2 regions of the Streptomyces sp. NPDC058864 genome follow, and region 2 is predicted to be linked to the other one. Evidence: predicted binding sites of a transcription regulator. Region 2 holds the regulator's gene; the other holds the start of a gene.
The links. The regulator HspR, encoded in region 2, represses chaperone genes until heat shock. The targets are predictions, from matches to a motif close to TTGAGNNNNNNNNNCTCAA.
Positions count from the first base shown of each region.

Region 1: the regulator HspR is predicted to act here: its motif matches at 7,269-7,287, upstream of lon (endopeptidase La).

Region 1 is NZ_JBHYMQ010000040.1:18,729-30,343, reverse strand. Features, by position in the region: gene ACFW3D_RS26390 (roadblock/LC7 domain-containing protein) at 1-222, opposite strand, end outside; gene ACFW3D_RS26385 (sensor histidine kinase) at 222-2,861, opposite strand; gene ACFW3D_RS26380 (hypothetical protein) at 3,218-4,063, shown strand; gene ACFW3D_RS26375 (MarR family winged helix-turn-helix transcriptional regulator) at 4,103-4,531, opposite strand; gene lon (endopeptidase La) at 4,778-7,246, opposite strand; gene ACFW3D_RS26365 (RNA polymerase sigma factor) at 7,456-8,022, shown strand; gene ACFW3D_RS26360 (zf-HC2 domain-containing protein) at 8,016-8,945, shown strand; gene ACFW3D_RS26355 (ABC transporter ATP-binding protein) at 8,942-9,727, shown strand; gene ACFW3D_RS26350 (hypothetical protein) at 9,724-11,049, shown strand; gene ACFW3D_RS26345 (hypothetical protein) at 11,082-11,615, shown strand, end outside.
Region 2 is NZ_JBHYMQ010000020.1:96,576-108,190, reverse strand. Features, by position in the region: gene ACFW3D_RS18140 (phosphoribosyltransferase) at 1-384, shown strand, start outside; gene ACFW3D_RS18135 (calcium-binding protein) at 435-1,355, opposite strand; gene ACFW3D_RS18130 (Yip1 family protein) at 1,726-2,583, opposite strand; gene ACFW3D_RS18125 (thioredoxin domain-containing protein) at 2,890-3,708, shown strand; gene ACFW3D_RS18120 ((Fe-S)-binding protein) at 3,806-6,073, opposite strand; gene dnaK (molecular chaperone DnaK) at 6,408-8,249, shown strand; gene grpE (nucleotide exchange factor GrpE) at 8,246-8,917, shown strand; gene dnaJ (molecular chaperone DnaJ) at 8,951-10,129, shown strand; gene ACFW3D_RS18100 (heat shock protein transcriptional repressor HspR) at 10,134-10,598, shown strand; gene ACFW3D_RS18095 (PIN domain-containing protein) at 10,630-11,172, opposite strand; gene ACFW3D_RS18090 (ImmA/IrrE family metallo-endopeptidase) at 11,169-11,615, opposite strand, start outside.

The DNA of each region.
Region 1 (11,615 bases), on a different contig from region 2:
CGGGCCCTTGGGCCGTCCGGCGGTGCCGTCCGCCGCTCCTTCGTCCGCCGTGTCGGCCTCGTCCTCGGGTTCCGAGGTCAGCAGCAGCAGTCCGTCCGAGGACACGACGGCCACGGAGCGGACCCCGGGCACGTCCTCCACGAAATTGCTCAGCAGCCACTGGAGGTTACGTGCCTCGTGGCTCAGGCCCCGTTCACTCTGGGTGTCCGTACCGGCCGACATCAACCGCGTGCCTCCTCGACGCCTTCGGCTTCGACTTGTTGGTGTCCCCCCGAACTGCCCTCTGCTGCGGCCGCGTCCGCGGCCTTCCTCGGCGCGGGCAGGCCGCGCCGGATCTCCTGCGTCTCGGCCCGGGCGTCCGCCCGGCCGTCGCGCAGGCCCTGGGCGAAGCCGCCGAGCTTGCGCCGCAGTTCCTCCGGGTCCACCCCGCCCCCCTGGCGGGTCCGTCCGCGGTCCTGCGGTTCGCCCGAGAGCCCCGTGGACCGCGGCACCCGCTGCGGAAGCCCCTTGGCGGTGAGGGCGACCCCGTCCTCCGGCACCTCCGCGGCGGCCGCGGCCGCCGCCTGTGCCGGAGCCGGCGCGGCTTCGGGAGCCGGCGTCACGGCCGGGGCGGACCGGTCGGCGCGGGCGTGCTCGATGGCGTCGCCGCCGGGCTCGGCGGCTCCGCCGGTCCCTTCGACGGCCACCTCGTCGGGCGCCGCAGCGGATGCCTCGCCGGCCGGCTCCGCCGCGGGCACCTCGCGTTTCTCGGACGCCACACCCGCCACGGGCGCCGGCGCCGTGTGCTCCGGCTCCCCGGCCCGCTCCTCGCGGGCCCGGCGCAGCGCCTTGCGCGGCTGCCACGGCTCGCCCGCGACGGCCGCCTCCACGGGGGTCTGCGGGCCGTCCGGGTCCTCCGCGGGCGCGGTCAGCGCCGTCGGGACGACCACCACGGCCGTGGTGCCGCCGCGCTTGGCGTCGCGGAGCTGCACGCGGACGCCGTGCCGGGCGGCGAGCCGGGCGACGACGTACACGCCCATGCCGGTGGCCTCGGCGACGGAGGTGAGCTCCGCCGGATCGGCCTGCGCCAGCAGGGTGTTGAGCTCGTCCAGCCGGGCCGTGGGGATGCCGATGCCCTGGTCCTCCACCGACAGCATCAGCTCGCCGCTCTCCAGCATCCAGCCGGACAGCTCCACCTCGGTCTCCGGCGGGGAGAACGCGGACGCGTTCTCCAGGAGCTCGGCGATCAGGTGGCTGAGGTCGTCGGCGGCGAACCCGGCGATGCGTCCCGCGGGCAGCTGGTGGATGCGGACGCGCTCGTACTTGTCGATCTCGGAGACGGCGGCGCGCGCCACGTCGACCAGTGGAACGGGCTTGGGGTGCGCGTGGCCGTGCTCGGCGCCCGCGAGCAGCAGCAGGTTCTCGCTGTTGCGGCGCATGCGCGTGGCCAGGTGGTCCAGCTTGAACAGCTGGGAGAGCTCGTCCGGGTCGTGGACCAGATCCTCCAGCCGCTCGATCAGCGTGAGCTGGCGCTCGACCAGACCGAGGGTGCGGAGCGTCAGGTTGACGTAGGTACCGTGCACGTTGTCCTGCAGGGTGCCCAGGCGCGTCGTGAGCGCGTCCTGCCGCCCGTGCAGCAGATCGCGTTCCGCGGCGAGGGCGTCCCGTACGCCCTGGAGCTTGGTGTGCTCCGCGTCCTGCGTGGCGACGCGCCCGCGCAGCCCGGCGGTCTCCGCGCGGAGCGCGTTGATCGCCCGGGCCGTCGCCGCGAACTCGTCGGAGCCGACGATCCTGACCTGCTCGCCGGCGGGGACGTCCCCGCGGGCGAAGCGATTGAGCGCGGCGGCCGGGCGGGTGATGGAGCGTGCCGTGGAGACGCCGACGCCGAGGACGAGCAGGAAGCACACCGAGGCGAGGGCGACGTGGAGTTCGAGGGCCGTCACGTCGTCGTCGCGCAGCGCGGCGAGGCGGTCGGCGGCCGCCGCCGCGAGCGAGGACTCCACGCCGCGCATCATGTCGATCCGTGCGGAGAGCGCCGCCCGGACCGTCGCCGGCTTGAGCGCGCGGTCGGCGGCGGACAGCGAGGAGCCGTCCAGCAGTTGCCTCAGCCGCTTGTCGGCGGCCTTGACGTCGGAGCCGGTGACCGTCTGGTCGTACTGCTCGACCGCGGCCTGCGAGGCCCCGCCGCGGAAGTCGGCGAGCGCGGACCGCTCGCTGACCGCGGCGGTCCGCGCGGCGCCGACCAGGCCGGACTCCCCGCCGCCCGCGGTGAGCGCGCCCACCAGCAGGCCGCGCTGGACGGAGGCCTGGTCGACGGCGCGGGCGAGCTCGGGCAGCACGGTGGTGTCGGCGGAGGCACCACGGGCGGGCAGCGAGCGGGCGACGGCGGAACCGACCCCGTTCAGCGCCCGGATCGCCGGGTCGTAGGCCGCGACGGCGGCCTCCGCGGAGCCGGGACCGGAGAGCACCTTCTGCCGGACGTCGGGGAGTTCCCCGAGCCGCCGGACGACCTCGGCGGTCGCGTCGGCGAAGGCGGGGGCGTCGTCGGTGTCGGCCTCGGCCGCCGCCGTCAGCACTTCCTCGGTCTGACGGTCGACCCGCTCCCGCTGCGTCTCGGAGACGCCGGTGCCGCCCTCGGTGGAGCGGCCGCCGGCCACGAAGACGGCCATGTCGTCACGTTCGTCGGCCAGGGCGTGGGACAACGAGACCGCCTGGGCCTCGAGCCGCGCCATGCCGACCAGCCGCTGTGCCTCGGCCAGATCGCGCACGCCCGTGGCAATGCCAGGAGCGGAGGCGGCCAGGACCGTGACGGCGCAGATCAGCAGGGCGCCCAGCAGTCTCTGCCGTACGCGCTTGGTCCGCGGGTTACGTCGTGTTCGCACCGGTGCTCGCTATCCCGTCTCGCCTGGTCCACTGGTCCCGAGATGACGACACATCGGCCGAGCGCCGAGCACGGCAACGTCTGGCCCCATCCCGGCATCGTCCCGACCTTCTCAGGCCGGCCCGGACTGCAGATGTGCGTCCCCCGCCTCGACACTCGAACGAGTGAATCGCACGGACAAGTTGACGTTCAACTCCCCCGCGGGATCGTTGCGCGCGCGTCCCCCGTCGGCCGGTCCCGAAACTGGCATCGGAGCCGCCGCCCTGGCAGGATGCGCCCCTTCACTCACCGGTAACTGCCGGCGGGCACCCCCGGGGTTCGAACAGCTCCCCCGGGCGGCTGCTGCAGACTGGCCGCATGCGCATCGAGACGGCGACCGAGCCCGGCAGCCCCGGACGCCCCAACGAGGACTTCGTGGCCGTGGCCATGCCCGCGTCAGGCGGCGGCGGTTCACTGGTCCTGCTGGACGGCGTCACCCCTCCCGACGGCCCCACGGGATGCCGGCACGACGTGCCCTGGTACGTCGCCCGGCTGGGCGGATCCATGATCGAACTGTCCGTTTCGCCCGCGGCCCCGAGCCTGGCGCAGTGTCTCGCGGAAGCCGTCCTGCGCACCGCCGACGCGCACCGCGACACCTGTGACCTTTATCACCGCCGCACCCCGCAGGCCACCGTGGTGGCGGTCCGGTGGAATGCGGACAGCGTGGAGCATCTGGTGCTATCCGACTCGGTGTTGCTCATCGAGGACACCGCAGGTCAGGTCGGTGCCGTACGCGACGACCGGCTGGACCGGCTGCCCGCTCCGGTGCCCGCGCTGCGCGCCGCGGTGCGCGCCCTGCCGCGCGGCACGGCGGCCCGCGCCGGGGCCGCCGCGGAGTACGGACGGGCGGTGGAGGCACTGCGCAACACCGAGGGCGGGTTCTTCACCGCGGCGGCCGACCCCGCGGTCGCGGACCGCGCCGTCACCGGCACCCGGCCGCGCTCCCGGGTCCGCGCGGTCGCGGCCCTGACGGACGGCGCCGCCCGTCTGGTCGAGGTCTTCCACGAGCAGGACTGGCAGGGCACGTTCACCCTGCTGCGCAAGGCCGGAGCCGGGGAACTGCTGCGCCGTGTGCGCGCGGCGGAGTCCGCGGACCCGGACGGCACCCGCTTCCCGCGCGGCAAGGTGCGCGACGACGCGACCGCGGTGCTGGCGCAGTGGTGACGGCGGCGGGGCCGCACGCCGGGCGGACGGCCGCGCGGGTTACGCGCCCTCCTGCTCCTGCGAGGAGTTCAGCTGGCCCAGCAGCCGGGCCAGTTCGCGCAGTTCGTCGCGGTCCCAGCCGCTGAGCCGGTTGACGTAGCGGGCCCGGCGCGCCTGCCGGACCCGCGAGAAGCGCTCGGCGCCCTCCGTGGTCAGCTGCACCAGGAAGGCCCGTCCGTCGGCGGGGTCCGGTTCGCGCCGGACGAGCCCGAGGTCCTCCAGGGCGCGCAGTTGACGGCTCATCGTGGCCTTGCCGACGCCGAAGTAGCCGGCGAGCACGGTGGCCCGCTCGGGTCCGGTCTCGGCGAGCCGGGCGAGGATCCCGTACGCGGCGGGCTCCAGGTCGGGATGGACCTCGCGGGCCATCTCGCCGGAGGAGGCACGGGCACGCCGCAACAGGACGGTGAGCTCGCGTTCGAGCGCCTCCATCACGGGATCCGCCTCCCTGGGGGAGCCGGCGGTTCCGGCCACCTGGTCACCCGCCTTCCGTCGTGAAAACGTCTCGTCTCCGGCCGCCCTGTGCGCAGCGCCCCCAGTATTTCGCAGGCGCGGACCAACCACGTGACCAGGGGCACTTCCACATCTGGTGTCCCGCCGACGGCCGCACGCGCGGAGAGCGGCCCCTCCTCAGGCCGTGGGAGGGGCCGCTCTCCGTTCACCCGGTCGGGGCCTCGCTCAGGCCGCGACCGAGGGCTCCGCCGCCGACGGCGCGGGGCCGTCCTCCAGGCCGGAGTCCGCGCCGGTGACGGCGGGCTCCAGGGCGAGCTTCAGCACGTGCCGGACGTCCGAGACCGCGTGAACCTCCAGCTTCTCCAGGACCTCGGCGGGGACGTCGTCCAGGTCCGCCTCGTTCCGCTTGGGGATCACCACGGTGGTGATCCCGGCGCGGTGCGCCGCGAGCAGCTTCTGCTTGACGCCGCCGATCGGCAGCACCCGCCCGGTCAGCGACACCTCGCCGGTCATCGCCACGTCGGTGCGGACCCGGCGCCCCGACAGGAGCGAGGCCAGAGCGGTGGTCATGGTGACGCCCGCGCTCGGACCGTCCTTCGGGACCGCGCCCGCGGGGACGTGGATGTGGACGCCGCGCTCCTTCAGATCGCCGACCGGCAGCTCCAGTTCGGCGCCGTGCGAGCGCAGGAAGGAGAGCGCGATCTGCGCGGACTCCTTCATCACGTCGCCCAGCTGACCGGTGAGCTGCAGCCCGCTGCCGCCGGTCTCCGGGTCGGCCAGCGACGCCTCGATGTAGAGGACGTCGCCGCCCGCGCCGGTCACCGCCAGGCCCGTGGACACGCCCGGCACCGCCGTGCGCCGCTCCTGCGGGTCCTGCGCGGACTCCGGCACGTGGTGCGGCCGCCCGATGAGCGCCCGCAGGTCCTCCGGCGTGACGGTGTACGGCAGTTCGCGCTCGCCGAGCTCGTGCTTCGCGGCGACCTTCCGCAGGATGCGGGCGAGGGACCGCTCCAGGGTGCGCACGCCCGCCTCGCGGGTGTACTCCCCCGCCAGCTTGCGCAGGGCCGCCTCGTCGACCGTCACCTCCTCCTCGCCGAGCCCGGCCAGCTCCCGCTGGCGCGGCAGCAGGTGGTCACGGGCGATGACGACCTTCTCGTCCTCGGTGTAGCCGTCCAGCCGCACCAGCTCCATGCGGTCCAGCAGCGGCTCCGGGATGGCCTCCAGGACGTTGGCGGTAGCGAGGAACACCACGTCGCTCAGGTCCAGCTCGACCTCCAGGTAGTGGTCCCGGAAGGTGTGGTTCTGCGCCGGGTCGAGGACCTCCAGCAGGGCCGCGGCCGGGTCGCCGCGGTAGTCGGAGCCCACCTTGTCGATCTCGTCCAGCAGGACCACCGGGTTCATGGACCCGGCCTCCTTGATCGCCCGGACGATGCGGCCGGGCAGCGCGCCGACGTACGTGCGCCGGTGACCGCGGACCTCCGCCTCGTCGCGGACGCCGCCGAGCGCGACGCGCACGAACTTCCGCCCCATCGCGCGGGCCACGGACTCGCCGAGCGAGGTCTTGCCGACGCCGGGCGGGCCGACCAGGGCCAGCACCGCGCCGCCGCGGCGCCCGCCGACGACGCCGAGACCGCGGTCGGTGCGGCGCTTGCGCACGGCCAGGTACTCGGTGATCCGTTCCTTCACGTCGTCCAGACCCGCGTGGTCGGCGTCCAGCACCGCCCGCGCGCCGGGGATGTCGTAGGCGTCCTGGGTCGTGGTGTTCCAGGGCAGCTCCAGGACGGTGTCGAGCCAGGTGCGGATCCAGCTGCCCTCGGGGGACGCGTCGCTGGACCGCTCCAGCTTCTCGACCTCCTTCAGGGCGGCCTCGCGCACCTTCTCGGGCAGGTCGGCGGCCTCGACGCGGGAACGGTAGTCGTCCGCCTCGTCCTCCGGGTCGCCGTTCAGCTCGGCCAGCTCCTTGCGGACGGCCTGCAGCTGCTGCCGCAGCAGGAACTCGCGCTGCTGCTTCTCCATGCCCTCCTGGACGTCCTTGCGGATGGTCTCCGCGACGTCCTGCTCGGCCAGGTGGTCACGCAGCCACTGCGTGGCCAGCTTCAGCCGGGCGACCGGGTCCAGGGTCTCCAGCAGCTCGATGCGCTGGCTGGTGGTGAGGAAGCCGGAGTAGCCGGCGTTGTCCGCCAGCTGCGAGACGTCCTCGATCTGCTGGACGCGGTCCACGACCTGCCAGGCGCCGCGCTTGCGCAGCCAGCTGGTGGCCAGGGCCTTGTACTCCTTCATGAGCTCCGCGACGGTGCCGGGAGCCTCGGCGGGCGCGGGCTCGGAGAGCTCGGTGCCCTCCACCCACAGGGCACGGCCGGGACCGGTCGTGCCGGCGCCGATGCGCACGCGGCTCACACCGCGGATGACGGCACCGGGATCGCCGTCCGACAGACGTCCCACCTGCTCCACGGTGCCCAGCGTGCCCACGCCCGCGTAGTCCCCGTCCACCCGGGGAACGAGCAGCACCCGCGGCTTGTTGCCGAGTCCGGGCTGTCCGGACCGCTGGGCGGCCTGTGCCGCCTCGACCGCGGCGCGCGCCTCGGCGTCGGTCAGGTCCACCGGCACGACCATGCCGGGCAGGACCACCGAGTCGTCGAGGGGCAGGACGGGCAGGGTGAGCGGCGCGAACGCCGACGAAGACGACTGAGCCATTATCTCTCCCTAAGCAATCAAGTTGAGCTATGCAGACTCAATGCATCTGATGCCCCCGGTGTTCCCTGGGCCGTGTTCGCTCTGAGCGATCGGCCGCGGAGCACCTTTCCCGGGCCCCGCGCGGGCGCCGTCGGGCGTCCTGGCCGCCCCCTGCCGAGAACCGCGCGGGGCAGCGGTGGCGATAGAGGGGCGTGAGACTCTTCCGGCCCATGAGCCACGAGCCGCCCGGGGACGACGCGCTGATGCGCGCGATCGCCCGGGGCGACACGCAGGCCCTCGCAGATCTGTACGACCGCCATTCCGGATGGCTGCACGCCCGGCTCACGCGGCGCTGCCCGGACCCGGAGACCGTCCGGGAGGTGCTGCAGGACACCTTCATGGCGGCCTGGCGCTCGGCGGGCACCCACCGCGGCGGGACCGCGGGCGGCTGGCTGTGGGTGATCGCCGCCCGTCGGCTGGCGGACGCCCGCCGCGCCGCGGTGCGGGCCGACACCCGCGAACTGCTGGCCGCGGAGGAGCCCGGCACCGCGCCCTCCGCCGAGGAGCACGTCCTCGCCGGGCTGGAGTACGGCGACGTGGGCGCCGCGCTCGACCGGATCTCCCCGGAACTGCGGGCCGTCCTGCGGGCGACCGTGATCGACGGCCTCACCACGCGGGAGGCCGCGCACCTGCTCGGGATACCCGAAGGCACCGTCAAGACCCGGGCCTCGCGGGCGCGCCGCGAACTGCGCGCCGCCCTCGCCGCCCTCGACCCCGCGGGAGGAACCGCATGCTGACCCCTGCCCGGGGGCGCCCCCGGCGTTCGCCGTCGACCCCTCGCTCGGCTCCGCGCCGGAACCGCGGCGCCTGGCACGTACCCGAGGACACGGCCGCCGCCTACGCCGACGGCACCCTCGCCGACACCGCCGCCTGGTCGGTGGACAAGCACCTGGAGTCGTGCGCGGCCTGCTCCGCCCGGATCTCCGCGCTGGTCCGCGCCGGCGCGGGCGGAGCGGTCCTCTCCGAGGTCCGGGACGCCCTGCTCACCGCGGCCGCGCGCACCGCGCCGCGGACGGCCGAAGCCCGGACGGCCGAGGTCCTGACGGCGGAGGCCCGGCCTCGGACGGCCGCTGCCCGGCCCTGGCTCGCCGCGATCCGCTCCGCGCGCACGCTGCGTCCAGCCTGGGTGGGGTCGGTGCTGCTGACACTGGCGGTGGCCGTGGCCCTGACGCGTTTCGGCGGGGCGCCGCAGGGGCGCCCCTGGCTGCTGGTGCTCTCCCCCGCGCTGCCGCCGGTGGGTGTGGCCCTCGCGTACGGGAGGTACGGCGACCCCGCCCACGAACTGGCCGCGTCGACGCCCTCCGGCGGGCTGCGGCTGCTGCTGACGCGCACCGGAGCCGTGCTGGCGGTGTGCGTACCGCTGCTGACCGCCGCCGGAGGCGTCCTGGCGGGCACGGGTGCGGCGGTGGCGTGGCTGCTGCCGGGCCTCGTGCTCACCGGGGCCACGCTCGCGCTGGGCAGCTGGACCGGCTGCCACCGGGCCGCCGCCGTGGTGACCGGCGGCTGGCTGGGCGCGGTCGTCCTCTGCGGACTCCCGCCCGCGTCCGCACCCCTGCTGCTCTCCTCCTCCGCGCAGCCCGCCTGGGCCGCGGCCGGCGCCGCCTGCGCCCTTCTCCTGACCCTTCGCCGTACCGCCTTCGACCACCTGGAGCGCACATGAGCACCGAAACGACGGTCTCCGTCGACGGTCTGACCGTGAGACACCGCAGGACCACCGCGCTGGACGCCCTCGACCTGCGCGTCGGGCGCGGGGTCCACGGGCTGCTCGGCCCCAACGGCGCCGGGAAGACCTCGCTGATCCGGGTGCTGGCCACCGTGGCCGGACACCAGGCGGGCCGCCTGGAACTGCTGGGCCACGATCCGGCGACCGGGCCCGGCCGCACCGCGATCCGGCGGCGCCTCGGCTACCTGCCGCAGGAGTTCGGCTACTACCCGGGCTTCACCGTGCGCGAGTTCGTGGCGTACGTGGCCTGGCTGAAGGAGATGCCCGCGGCCGCGGTACCGGCGGCCGTCGACCGCGCACTGGAACGGGTCGGCCTCGGCGACCGCGCCGACGCGAGGCTCCGTACCCTGTCCGGCGGCATGGTGCGCCGGGTCGGCATCGCCCAGGCCATCGTCAACGACCCGTACCTGCTGCTGCTCGACGAGCCGACCGCCGGCCTCGACCCGGAGCAGCGGGTGGCGTTCCGCGCCCTGCTCAGGGAAGTGGGCGCCACGGCGACCGTCCTGGTCTCCACCCACCTCGTCGAGGACGTGGCCACCGCCTGCACCGACGTGACGCTGCTCGACGGCGGCCGGATCGCCTTCCGCGGCACCCCGGCCGAACTGGCCTCGGCCGGGGACGACGACGCGGCCGGGGACAGCCCGATCGAACGCGGCTACACCTCGGCGCTGCGCCGCCACCGCTCCGCGACCTCCACCGTCCGGGAGGCCGCCGTATGAGCGCCACGGACACCCTGACCACCCCTCCGCGGACGCCTCCCGCCGCGCCCCGCGCGCAGCGTGTCCCCCGGGCCCGCCGTACCGAGCTGCTGCGCGGTCCCGGGCCGTGGACGGGCGCCGTACTGGCCGTGACCGTGATCGTCGCCGTGCTGGCCAGGCGGTACTCGCTGTTCGACACCTGGACGACGACCCAGGCGGCGCTCCGCGGGGCGGGCCTGCTCCTCGGCGGTCCGCTCGCCCTCGCCGCGGGCTGCTGGCAGGGCGGTCGCGAGCGGCGGCGCGGCACCGGCGACCTGCTCGCCTCGGCCGCGCGGTCGCCGCTGAGCAGGGCGCTGACGGCGGCCCTGCCGTCGATGGTCTGGCCGGTGCTGGGCCACCTGGCGGCGACCGCCGTATGCCTGGGGGTGCTGCTGCCGTACGCGTCCTACGGGCACCCCGCCTGGGACCTGGCCGCCGCGGACGCCGTGGCGCTCGGGGCCATGGGCGCGCTCGGCTTCGCGGCGGGGCGGGCACTGCCCTGGCGGTTCACGGCGCCGCTGCTCGCGATCGCCGGGTATCTGCTGCTCGCCATCGGCGCCTACGCCGAGTCGGGCGCCGCGCTGCTCAGCCCCGCGTACGCCGGACCCGGCGGTGACGTCGCGGTCTGGTGGGCCGCCCCCGTCGCGGCGGTGTGGTACGCGGGGCCGGCCGCCGCCGCGCTGCTGGCCGGTCACGCCCGGCGGCGGGTGCTCGCCGTCCTGCCTCTGGTCGTCGCCGTCGCCGCCGCGTCGGTCCTGTACCGGAGCGGCGACGGCGTGTGGCGCCCCGACCCCGCCGCCTCCGCGCTCGTGTGCGACGAGGGCACCCCCGCGGTGTGCGTCCGCGCGGTGCACGGCTCGGCGCTGCCCGCCGTGCGGGCGGTGGTGGACCGCATCGACGCCAGGCTGGACGGCGTCCCGGGGGCGCCCGTCCGGTACCGCGAGGGCGGCACCGGCGGCGCCATACCGGCCGGAGAGGTCCGGTTCGAGCTGTACGCCGGCGTCTTCCGAGGCCGCCTCGGCGACGACGGCATGCTCTACCGGGACTTCGTGTACGCGGTCACTTCCACGGTGCCGTGCGAGAGGGAACGGACCGATACGCGCGCCTACGCCAACGAGTACGCCGCCCAGGAGTGGCTGCGCCTCGGGCGTCCCCTCTTCCCCGCCGACCGGGCGGGGAACCGTCTCGCGCGGGCGGCGGCGGAGCGGTTGCGCGCCATGACGCCCGACGACCGCCGCGCATGGCTGGGCCGCTACCTGGCCGGCGTCCGGGCCTGCGACACCGGCGCGGTCCCGGCGCCGTGAGCCCCCAACGGACCCGTCGAGGAGCCCTGACGATGACCCCTTCCCTTCTGTCGCTCTATGTCCGTTCGCGCGGCCTGACCGGCGCCGCCGCCGCGCTGGCCGTCCTCTTCGCCGCCTCCCGGTGGAGCGCGGACTGGCTGGTCGGCCGGCCGTTCTTCGACACCGGCTCCCGCGTCCCGGTGGTCGTCCTCGCCCCGGTCCTCGCGGCGGCCGTCATCGGCGTCTCGCTCCACACCCACTCCCGGGAGGTCGACCGCGGCGCGCCGCTGCCGTGGTGGCGGTGGCGGGCCGTGCACCTGCTCGCCCTCACCGGTCCCGCGGTGCTCTGGCTGGGCGCCGCGCTCCCCGGGGACCCGGACCACTTCGGCGCTCCGACGATGGTCCGGGGGGTCCTCGGCTTCACCGGGCTCGCGGCCGCGGGCGCCGCCGTCCTGGGTGCCCGGCTGAGCTGGCTGCCGCCGGTGTTCTACGGCGGCGGCGTCTATCTCGCGGCTCCCCGTACGCCGGGCGGGGCGGCCGCGGTGTGGGCCTGGTCGATGCAGCCGGGCGCGCAGCCCGCGGCCTGG
Region 2 (11,615 bases):
GTCTTCGTGGCGGGCGGGCTGGCGTACGCGCTGGACTGCAAGAACATCCACCTGGTGAACGTGGAGTTCTACACCGGGGTCGGGACGACGCTGGAGATGCCGGTGATGCTGGCCCCGGTGCCGAACGTGATCGACTTCTCCGACAAGAAGGTCCTGATCGCGGACGACGTCGCCGACACGGGCAAGACGCTCAAGCTCGTCCGGGACTTCTGCGCCGACCACGTCGCCGAGGTGCGCAGCGCGGTGGTCTACGAGAAGTCGCAGTCGCTCGTGAAGTGCGACTACGTCTGGCGGCGCACCGACGACTGGATCAACTTCCCCTGGAGCGTCCTGCCTCCGGTGCACAGGTCCGGCGAGCCCGCCAAGCCGTCCCGCGAGGCCTGAAGAACCGCCTCCCACGCGGAGCGGATTCCGGAGCGGATTCCGGGCGGCCGTCAGGGGCAGCCGGGTCCGCTGGCGGGGTTGGTGCAGGTGTTGGTGCCGGTACCCCCGTCGTTGATGTTGGAGCCGGTACCCCCGTCGAGGTTGTCGTTGGCTTCGCCGCCGAAGAGGTCGTCGTCGCCGGCCTCGCCGTTGAGGGCGTCGTTGCCCGGGTTGCCGAAAAGCGCGTCGTTGCCGTCGCCGCCGAAGATCCTGTCGTTGCCGTTGCCGCCGAAGAGGTGGTCATTGCCGCCGCGGGCACTGTCGTGGCCGTTGGGGCCGTCACCGGTGCCGTGGGGCCCCGCGCGGCCGACGCCGCCGCGCAGGATGTCGTCGCCGTCGCCGCCGTAGAGGCTGTCGTCGTCGGCTCCGCCGTCGAGATCGTCGTTGCCGGCGCTGCCGGTGAGGGCGTCATCGCCGTCGCCGCCGTTGAGGTGGTCACCGTTGGCGGCGCCGTAGAGGCTGTCGTCGCCGGCCTCGCCGTTGAGGATGTCGGTGCCGTCCCCTCCGGAGAGGGCGTCGTTGCCCTTGCCGCCGTTGAGGGTGTCGTTGCCCGCGCCGCCGTCGAGGCCGTCGCGGCCGTCGCCGCCGTAGACGATGTCGCTGCCGTTACTGCCCGCGAGGCGGTCGTCGCCGGCGTCGCCGCAGATGAGGTCGTTGTCGCCGAGGCCGTCGACGCGGTCGTTCCCGCGCAGGGCGGCGATCACATCGACGCCCGCCGTGCCCACGATGGTGTCGTTGCCGTTCGTGCCGACGATCGTCGCGGGCATGCCCCCACAGGTCGGGGTGCCCGGTACGGGGGTCTGCGGGTACGCGGCGGGGACGGCGGCGGACGGGTGGCCGGCGGGGGTGACGAATCCCGTGGTCGCCAAGGCCAGCAAGGGCAGCAGCAGGCCGCAGGTCCGGGCCGCCCTGCGGCGCGCGCCGGGAGCCACAGCAGACCCGGAACCCTTGCCGACGGCATTTCGAGCCGTGCTCGCATGCCGGTTGCGGCGAAGAACAAAGAGATCCGGTTCCATCGACGTGCACCCTCCGCGGAAGCGAAACCACCCGACTCGTACAGCAGGCCACATCCCGCTCCGCGCCGCCTCTTCGTCAGGGCCGCCACCGCACCGCACCTGCGCGCATCGCCGGTCAGGACCGGACGCACCGGGGATAGAACCACTCCGACGGCCGTCCCCCGCTCGGGCCGCTCCATCACGGCCGCCGCCACCGCATGCGTAAGGGGCGCCACTCCAGGAGTGGCGCCCCTTACGCGTGTTCCGTGTTCCGCGCGCCGACGAGCGGGCGAACGGGCAGGCGGCCTCAGATCACCGGCAGCTTGAACAGCACCAGCAGCGCGATCAGCTGGATCGACGCCGCGCCCAGGGCCTTGGGCCACGGCAGGTCGTGCGACTTGGAGACCATGGAGGTCAGCAGGGCCGCACAGCCGATCCAGGTGGCCCAGCCGAGGAACTGGACGAAGCTGTTGGCGCTGCCCAGGAAGACGGCGAAGGCCAGTCGCGGGGCGTCCGTCAGCGAGGTGATGAGCATCGCCATGCCGACGGTGGGCCCCCAGGCGCCGTCGCCGCCGAGCTGGCGGGCGAGGGCGTTGGTGACGGCACCGAGCATCAGGCCGCACAGGATGACGGCGATCGCCGTGCACACCACCCAGGGGACGCTGTTGGAGAGGGTGGCGTCGAGCACGTCCTCGCGGGCGGTGTCGAAGCCGAAGACGGCGAGCAGCCCGTAGAGGAAGGTCACGATGAGGGCGGGGACCCACACCTGGTGGTCGCGCATCTGCCAGAAGGTGGCGGAGGGGCGCATGACGATCCCGCTCAGCAGCTGCTTCCAGCCGAGCCGGGGTCCGGCCGGGGGCGCCATGGTGTGGCCCGCGCGGTAGGTCGACACCTGGTCCGGCTGCGGGGGCTGCTGCGCGTAGGGGTCGTAGGCGTCGGGCGCGTCGCCGATCGAGAAGGCGCGGGTGTGCCCGGGGTTGTCGTCGTACGAGGGTGCCGACGCCGCGGAGCCGAAGTACTCGGGCTCACCCTCGGCGGCCGGCGCGAAGCCGTGGTGGGGCTGCTGCCCGCCCGGCGAGGTGTTCTGCTGCGGGTAGCCGCCGTACTGCTGATGCGGGTGCTGCACGTCCCCGTCCCGTCCGCGTCCGTTCCTGAATCCAGCCACGCTTCGAACGTACCCGGTCCCGGGGGCGGAGGACGGTGCCCCCCGCCCCCGGAGGGGCTTTGCTGCCAAGCTGTGACAGATTCCACGCCCGCGCGGGCGGAGGACGCGGACCCGCACGGCGGCTCCCGACGGGTGGGGAACAGGTGCCTGTGCGACACCCCGGGTGGCCGAAAGACCGTGGCTTGGTGCACACAGGGTGAACGGGCCGAGCCGCACACCCCGGGCGGCCGTCGCGCGGTTGGGCATGCGGGCCCGCGAAGCCCTACGGTTCTGGGCGGAACGGATCCGAAGGGACGGGAAGTGCCGATGGTTGTCAGGGCCGTACGGAATGCCGCGCGCGGGACCGCGCGCACCTCAGCGCGTGCCGCGGCGGGCGCGGCTGCGGCGGGGTTGCTGACCCTGGCGGTGACGGGGTGCGGGCTGCTGACCACCGACTCCGGTTCCCCGGACGCGCCGGCCGCCGCGAGCTCGGCCGCCTCCTCCGCCGCGTCCTCCGGTGCGGGCGACGTGCCGGTGCGGCCGGACCCGGCGGTGCTGGCCGCGCTGCCCGCGCGCCTGGAGGCGGACGGGACGACGATCACGGTGGGCGACCCGGCGGCGCCGAAGACCGTCCACATCTACGAGGACCCGCGCTGCCCGATCTGCAAGGCGTTCGAGGCGGCCGCCGGGCCGCAGCTGGCGGCGCTGGCGAAGTCCGGTGACGTCAAGGTGCAGTACACCCTGGCCTCGTTCCTGGACGAGAACCTCGAGGGCAGCGGTTCGAAGAAGGCCGCCGGCGCCCTGCGCGCGTCCGTGGAGGCGGGCCCCGGGGCCTTCGCGACGTACCACGAACTGCTCTACGCCAACCAGCCGCAGGAGCAGGTGGACGGGTTCACCGACGCATACCTGCTGGAACTCGCCGGCAAGGTGAAGGGGCTGCGCGGGCCGGCCTTCGACGACGCGGTGCGGAAGCAGTCGTACGCGGACTTCGTGACCGCCTCCGAGGACGCCTTCGTCAAGAGCGGTGCCACGGGCACCCCGTACGTGAAGATCGACGGCACGGCGGTGTCCCAGGCCGACCTGCAGAAGCTCTTCGACCCGGCCTCCTTCGCCGCGCTGCTGCGGCAGTCCGGCATCGGCGGCTGAGGGCGCCGGGGAGCCCGGGAGACGCCGGGAACGCCGGTGGGCGCGTACGGGATCCGTACGCGCCCACCGGCGTTCTCACGTCCGTCCGCGGACCGGGCTACTTCGCGGGCTCCGGCTGCGGCTCGCCGACCGTCTCCGGCTCGCCGTCGGGGTCGAGCGGGCTCTTGACGGAGTCCAGCAGCAGCTGGGAGACGTCGACGACCTGCAACGTCTCCTTGGCCTTGCCCTCGTTCTTCCGGCCGTTGACGGAGTCGGAGAGCATCACCAGGCAGAACGGGCAGGCGGTGGAGACGATGTCCGGGTCGAGGGACAGCGCCTCGTCGACGCGCTCGTTGTTGATGCGCTTGCCGATCCGCTCCTCCATCCACATGCGGGCGCCGCCGGCGCCGCAGCAGAAGCCGCGCTCCTTGTGGCGGTGCATCTCCTCGTTCCGCAGGCCCGGCACCTTGGCGATGATCTCGCGCGGCGGCGTGTAGACCTTGTTGTGGCGGCCCAGGTAGCAGGGGTCGTGGTAGGTGATGATGCCCTCGACCGGGGTGACGGGGACGAGCTTGCCCTCGTCGACCAGGTGCTGCAGCAGCTGGGTGTGGTGGATGACCTCGTACTCGCCGCCGAGCTGCGGGTACTCGTTCGCCAGGGTGTTGAAGCAGTGCGGGCAGGTGGCGACGATCTTCTTCTGCGCCTTGGGCTTCCTGGTCGACTCGTCCTCGTCGTCCTCGCCGAAGGCCATGTTCAGCATGGCGACGTTCTCGGCGCCGAGCTGCTGGAAGAGGAACTCGTTGCCCAGGCGCCGGGCGGAGTCACCGGTGCAGTTCTCCTCGCCGCCCATGATCGCGAACTTGACGCCCGCGATGTTCAGCAGCTCGGCGAAGGCCTTGGTGGTCTTCTTGGCGCGGTCCTCCAGGGAGCCGGCGCAGCCGACCCAGTACAGGTACTCCACCTCGGTGAGGTCCTCGATGTCCTCGCCCACGACGGGGACCTCGAAGTCGACCTCCTTGACCCAGGCGAGCCGCTGCTTCTTGGGCAAGCCCCAGGGGTTGCCCTTCTTCTCCAGGTTCTTGAGCATCGTGCCCGCCTCGGACGGGAACGAGGACTCGATCATGACCTGGTAGCGGCGCATGTCGACGATGTGGTCGATGTGCTCGATGTCCACCGGGCACTGCTCGACGCAGGCGCCGCAGGTGGTGCAGGACCACAGGACGTCCGGGTCGATGACGCCGTTCTCCTCGGCGGTGCCGATCAGCGGGCGCTCGGCCTCGGCGAGGGCCGCCGCGGGGACGTCCTTCAGCTGCTCCTCGGAGGCCTTCTCCTCGCCCTCCACGCTCTTGCCGCCGCCCGCGAGCAGGTAGGGCGCCTTGGCGTGCGCGTGGTCGCGCAGCGACATGATCAGCAGCTTCGGGGAGAGCGGCTTGCCGGTGTTCCAGGCGGGGCACTGCGACTGGCAGCGGCCGCACTCGGTGCAGGTGGAGAAGTCGAGGATGCCCTTCCAGGAGAACTGCTCCACCTGGCTGACGCCGAAGACGTCGTCCTCGCCCGGGTCCTCGAAGTCGATCGGCTTGCCGCCGGAGGCCATGGGCTGCAGGGCGCCGAGCGCCACGGCGCCGTCGGCGTTCCGCTTGAACCAGATGTTCGGGAAGGCCAGGAAGCGGTGCCAGGCGACGCCCATGTCGGTCCTGAGCCCGACCGTGATCATCCAGATGAAGGAGGTCCCGATCTTGATCATGGCGGTCAGATAGACCAGGTTCTGCAGCGTGCCGACGCTCAGCCCCTTGAAGGCGGCGACCAGCGGGTACGAGGCGAAGTACGCGGCCTCGTAGCCGTGCACCTCCGCGAGGGCGCCCTCCAGGCCGCGCAGCGTCATGATCGCGAGGCCGATGATGAGGATCACGGACTCGACGAAGTAGGCCTGGCCGGTGTTGGAGCCCGCGAAGCGTGACTTGCGGCCGGCCCGGCCGGGCCGGGACAGCTGGCGGATCACGATCAGCGTGAGGATGCCGAGGGTGGTCATCAGGCCGATGAACTCGACGAAGACCTCGTACGGCAGCCAGTGGCCGATGACCGGCAGCGCCCAGTCGGCCTTGAAGAGCTGGCCGAAGGCGTTCACCAGGGTGAGCACGAGGGAGAAGAAGCCCACGGCGACGAACCAGTGGGCGACGCCGACCACGCCCCAGCGGTTCATCCGGGTGTGGCCGAGGAACTCCCGGACCACCGTGACGGTGCGGGCTCGCCAGTCGTCCGTGCGGGTGCCCGCGGGGACGTCCTGGCCGAGTCGCACGAACCGGTAGATCTGGGCGATGGCGCGGCTGAACAGCGCGACGCCGACCACGGCGAGTACCAGCGACACGATGATCGCGGCGAGTTGCATTTCGGGGCTCCTCGGACCTGCGAGAGCGGAGGCTCGGGGCTGATGCCCGGCTGAATACTAAGCAGTAACTTATTCGGTTCTCCTGAGACTACCCAGTATCGGCGTACGTGCGCAGCCGCGCCGCCGGTGATCTGTGTCGCTGAGGGGTGCCTTTCCCGGGCCCACCGGGGCTCCAGGGGGCGCCCGGGCTCCCGCGGTAGCTCGCCGTGGCCGCCCGTGCGCGGAGGGGTGGCGCATAAGTTGAGCCGCCACGACTCAGGTCTGTTGACAGGACGGGAGGTGTGCGGCACCCTTGAGCGAGTTCCACTCAAGTAGGCAGCTGGAGGATTCCACCATGGCACGTGCGGTCGGCATCGACCTGGGCACGACTAACTCCGTCGTCAGCGTTCTCGAAGGCGGCGAGCCCACCGTCATCACCAACGCCGAGGGTGCCAGGACCACGCCGTCCGTCGTCGCCTTCGCCAAGAACGGCGAGGTGCTCGTCGGCGAGGTCGCCAAGCGCCAGGCCGTCACCAACGTCGACAGGACCGTCCGGTCGGTCAAGCGCCACATGGGCACCGACTGGAAGATCAACCTGGACGGCAAGGACTTCAACCCGCAGCAGATGAGCGCCTTCATCCTGCAGAAGCTCAAGCGGGACGCCGAGGCCTACCTCGGCGAGAAGGTCACCGACGCGGTCATCACGGTCCCGGCGTACTTCAACGACTCGGAGCGCCAGGCCACCAAGGAGGCCGGCGAGATCGCGGGCCTGAACGTCCTGCGCATCGTCAACGAGCCCACGGCCGCCGCCCTGGCGTACGGCCTGGACAAGGACGACCAGACGATCCTCGTCTTCGACCTCGGTGGCGGCACCTTCGACGTCTCGCTGCTGGAGATCGGCGACGGCGTCGTCGAGGTGAAGGCCACCAACGGCGACAACCACCTCGGTGGTGACGACTGGGACCAGCGCATCGTCGACTACCTGGTGAAGCAGTTCGCCTCGGGTCACGGCGTGGACCTGTCCAAGGACAAGATGGCGCTGCAGCGTCTGCGCGAGGCCGCCGAGAAGGCGAAGATCGAGCTGTCCTCGTCCACCGAGACCTCGATCAACCTGCCCTACATCACGGCGTCCGCCGAGGGCCCGCTCCACCTGGACGAGAAGCTCACCCGCGCCCAGTTCCAGCAGCTGTCCTCGGACCTGCTCGAGCGCTGCAAGATCCCGTTCCACAACGTGATCAAGGACGCGGGCATCCAGCTCTCCGAGATCGACCACGTCGTCCTCGTCGGCGGTTCGACCCGTATGCCCGCCGTCGCCGAGCTCGTCAAGGAGCTGACCGGCGGCCAGGACGCCAACAAGGGCGTCAACCCGGACGAGGTCGTCGCCATCGGCGCCGCGCTCCAGGCCGGTGTCCTCAAGGGCGAGGTCAAGGACGTCCTGCTCCTCGACGTGACCCCGCTGTCCCTCGGCATCGAGACCAAGGGCGGCATCATGACCAAGCTGATCGAGCGCAACACCACGATCCCGACCAAGCGTTCGGAGATCTTCACCACGGCCGAGGACAACCAGCCGTCGGTGCAGATCCAGGTCTACCAGGGCGAGCGCGAGATCGCGGCGTACAACAAGAAGCTCGGCATGTTCGAGCTGACCGGTCTCCCGCCGGCCCCGCGCGGCATCCCGCAGATCGAGGTCGCCTTCGACATCGACGCCAACGGCATCATGCACGTCTCCGCCAAGGACCTCGGTACCGGCAAGGAGCAGCGCATGACGGTCACCGGTGGCTCGGCGCTGCCGAAGGACGACATCGACCGCATGATGCGCGAGGCCGAGCAGTACGCGGAGGAGGACCACAAGCGCCGTGAGTCCGCCGAGACCCGCAACCAGGCCGAGCAGCTGGTCTACCAGACCGAGAAGTTCCTCAAGGACAACGAGGACAAGGTCCCCGGTGACGTCAAGACCGAGGTCGAGGCGGCCGTCGCGGACCTGAAGGAGAAGCTGAAGGGCGAGGACTCCGCCGCCATCCGCGAGGCCACCGAGAAGGTCGCAGCCACCTCCCAGAAGCTGGGCCAGGCGCTGTACGCCAACACCCAGGCCGAGGGCGGCGCGGCCGGTGCCGCGGGCGGTGCCCAGGCCCAGGCCGACGACGACGTCGTCGACGCCGAGATCGTCGACGAGGACAAGAAGGACGGTGCCGCGTGACGGAGGAGACCCCGGGCTTCGAGGAGGAGCCTGTCGTCCCCTCTGCCGAGGCCGGTTCCACCTCGCCGGGGGAGTCCCCCGGCGAGGCGGGGCCCGGCGCCGGGTCCGCCGACCAGGCGGGCCCGGCGGCCCCGGCCGGGGACGCGAACACAGGCGTCGCTCTGCAGGCGCAGCTGGACCAGGTGCGTACGGCGCTCGGTGAGCGCACGGCGGACCTCCAGCGGCTCCAGGCGGAGTACCAGAACTACCGCCGCCGGGTGGAGCGGGACCGGATCGCGGTCCGCGAGATCGCGATCGCGAACCTGCTCACCGAGCTGCTCCCGGTGCTCGACGACATCGGCCGTGCCCGGGACCACAAGGAGCTGGTCGGCGGGTTCAAGTCGGTCGGCGAGTCCCTGGAGACGGTCGCCGCCAAGATGGGGCTGCAGCAGTTCGGCAAGGAGGGCGAGCCCTTCGACCCGCTGGTGCACGAGGCCCTGATGCACAGTTACTCGCCGGACGTCACGCAGACGACCTGCGTGCAGATCCTGCAGCCCGGGTATCGCATCGGTGAACGCACCATCCGCCCCGCGCGGGTGGCCGTCGCCGAGCCCCAGCCGGGCTCGCAGGGCACGCAGAAGAACGACGACACGGCGGACGAGGAGAACGGTGGCCCCGAGCAGGGCTGACGTAGGTGGCGAACGGAAGGAGGGACGCCGGGGATGAGCATCAGCAGGGACCTGTTCGAGAAGGACCTCTACAAGGTCCTCGGCGTCCCGAAGGACGCCACCGAGGCGGAGATCAAGAAGGCGTACCGGAAGCTCGCCCGCGAGTTCCACCCGGACGCCAACAAGGGCGACGCCAAGGCCGAGGAGCGCTTCAAGGAGATCTCCGAGGCCAATGACGTCCTGTCCGACCCCAAGCGCCGCAAGGAGTACGACGAGGGCCGCGCCCTCTTCGGCAACGGCGGCTTCCGTGCCGGCCCGGCCGGCGCGGGCGGGTTCGGCTTCGACCTCGGTGACCTCTTCGGCGGTGCCCCCGGTGGCACCGCCCCCCAGGGCGGCGGCTTCGGCGGCGGCCTCGGGGACGTGTTCGGCGGCCTGTTCAACCGCGGCGGCGCCACGACCCGTACGCAGCCGCGGCGCGGCCAGGACATCGAGACCGAGGTGACGCTGAAGTTCACCGAGGCGGTGGACGGTGCCACGGTTCCGCTGAAGATGACCAGCCAGGCCCCCTGCAAGGCCTGTTCCGGCACCGGCGACAAGAACGGCACGCCGCGGGTGTGCCCGACCTGCGTCGGCACCGGCCAGGTCTCGCGCGGCGGCAGCGGCAGCTTCTCGCTCACCGACCCGTGCACGGACTGCAAGGGCCGCGGCCTGATCGCGCAGGACCCCTGCGAGGTCTGCAACGGCAGCGGCCGGGCCCGTTCGGCGCGCACCATGCAGGTGCGCATCCCGGCCGGCGTCACCGACGGGCAGCGCATCCGGCTGCGCGGCAAGGGCGCGCCGGGCGAGCGCGGGGGCCCGGGCGGCGACCTGTACGTCACCGTGCACGTCGACGCGCACCCGGTGTTCGGCCGCAAGGCCGACAACCTCACCGTCACCGTGCCCGTCACCTTCGTGGAGGCGGCGCTGGGCGGGGAGATCAAGGTCCCGACGCTCGGCGGTCCCCCCGTGACCCTGAAGCTGCCCCCGGGCACGCCCAACGGGCGCACCCTGCGGGCCCGCGGCAAGGGCGCGGTCCGCAAGGACGGCACCCGCGGGGACCTGCTGGTCTCGATCGAGGTCGCCGTCCCGGCGGCCACCGAGGGCAAGGCGCTGGACGCCCTGGAGGCGTACCGGGAGGCGACCGCGGACACCGACCCGCGGGCAGAGCTGTTCAAGGCCGCGAAGGGAGTCTGAGCCGATGAACACGAGCGGCGGCATGCGTGGCGGACGGGGCCGCAACCCGTACGAGCTGACCGACGAATCCCCCGTCTACGTCATCTCGGTGGCGGCCCAGCTCTCCGGGCTGCACCCGCAGACCCTGCGCCAGTACGACCGCCTCGGTCTGGTCTCGCCCGACCGTACGGCCGGGCGCGGCCGCCGTTATTCGGCTCGTGACATCGAACTCCTGCGCGAGGTCCAGCGCCTCTCCCAGGACGAGGGCATCAACCTGGCCGGCATCAAGCGCATCATCGAATTGGAGAACCAGGTGGCGGCCCTGCAGTCGCGGGTCGCCGAGCTCTCCGCGGCCCTCGAGGGTGCGGCGGCGGCCATGCAGCAGCGCGAGGCCGCCGTCCACGCCTCCTACCGGCGTGATCTGGTGCCCTACCAGGACGTCCAGCAGACCTCCGCGCTGGTGGTGTGGCGGCCCAAGCGGCCGGAGTAGCCGGCCGCCGGCCGTCGCGCCGGGGCCCTGCCTAGGCCATCAGGTCGGACGGTTCACGCGAGACGCGGTGCAGATGGCGCCCGGAGGCGACCATCGCCTCCAGCAGGCGATGGCCCTCCGCCGCGGGGACGAGCCCTCCCGCGCAGGCGTCCCGCACCAGGTCGAAGGTCTCCTTGGTGGTGATGCCGCGCCGGCGCGCGAAGTCGCGGGCCGAGCGGTCGTCGGTGATCCAGACCGCGCCCCGGAACTCCCGGCGCCGGGTGATCAGCACGCAGGTCTCTGCCTCGCCGAGGTGCTTGGTCGGCAGGTGGGACGAGCCGCCGAAGACCGCACGGCGCAGCCGGTCGACCTCCCGCAGCTCGGCGCCGTCGGTGATCTCCACGGGCTCGCCGAGCCAGCCGGCCTCGGCCAGCCCGGCCAGCCGCGGCAGGAAACGCGCGGAGCGGGCGGCCTCCCAGGCCACCGCCTGGGTCCAGCGGCCGCGGCCGTCCAGCACCTTCTCCAGCAGCAGCATCCGGTCGACGGCGGCGAAGTTGCACAGGACGGTGTTGTCGGGGAACCACCACGTGGTCATGGCTGGAAGACCGGGTCCCCTTCTTCCGCGTCCTGTTGTTCGAGGGGTTCGATGCCGTTGCCCGGGGGCGGCTCGGGGGCGAGGAGCTCGTGCAGCCGCTCCACGTCGGTGTCGAGCAGCGCGGCCAGCGGGCGCAGGGTCGTCTCCCCCGCCAGGTAGGCCTTGTACAACTCCGAGGCGACACGGGGCGGGAAGCGCTCCGCCGAGGCCCGCGAGGCCTGCTTCTGGTAGGCGTCGCCGGCGCCCGCGAGCAGGTGGCACGCCTCCGTGGTGAGGGCGCGCAGCCGGGCGCGGCGTGCGGCGTCGACGAGCCCGAGCTGGTGCAGCCGGGCCGCCAGCGCGCTCGGCGACACCCGGAAGCGCACGACCAGCCGCTCGAAGCCGGCGTCCGAGAGCCCGCCCTCCGCCGCGGCGGCCCGCGTCAGCTCCCGCGCGGGCATCAG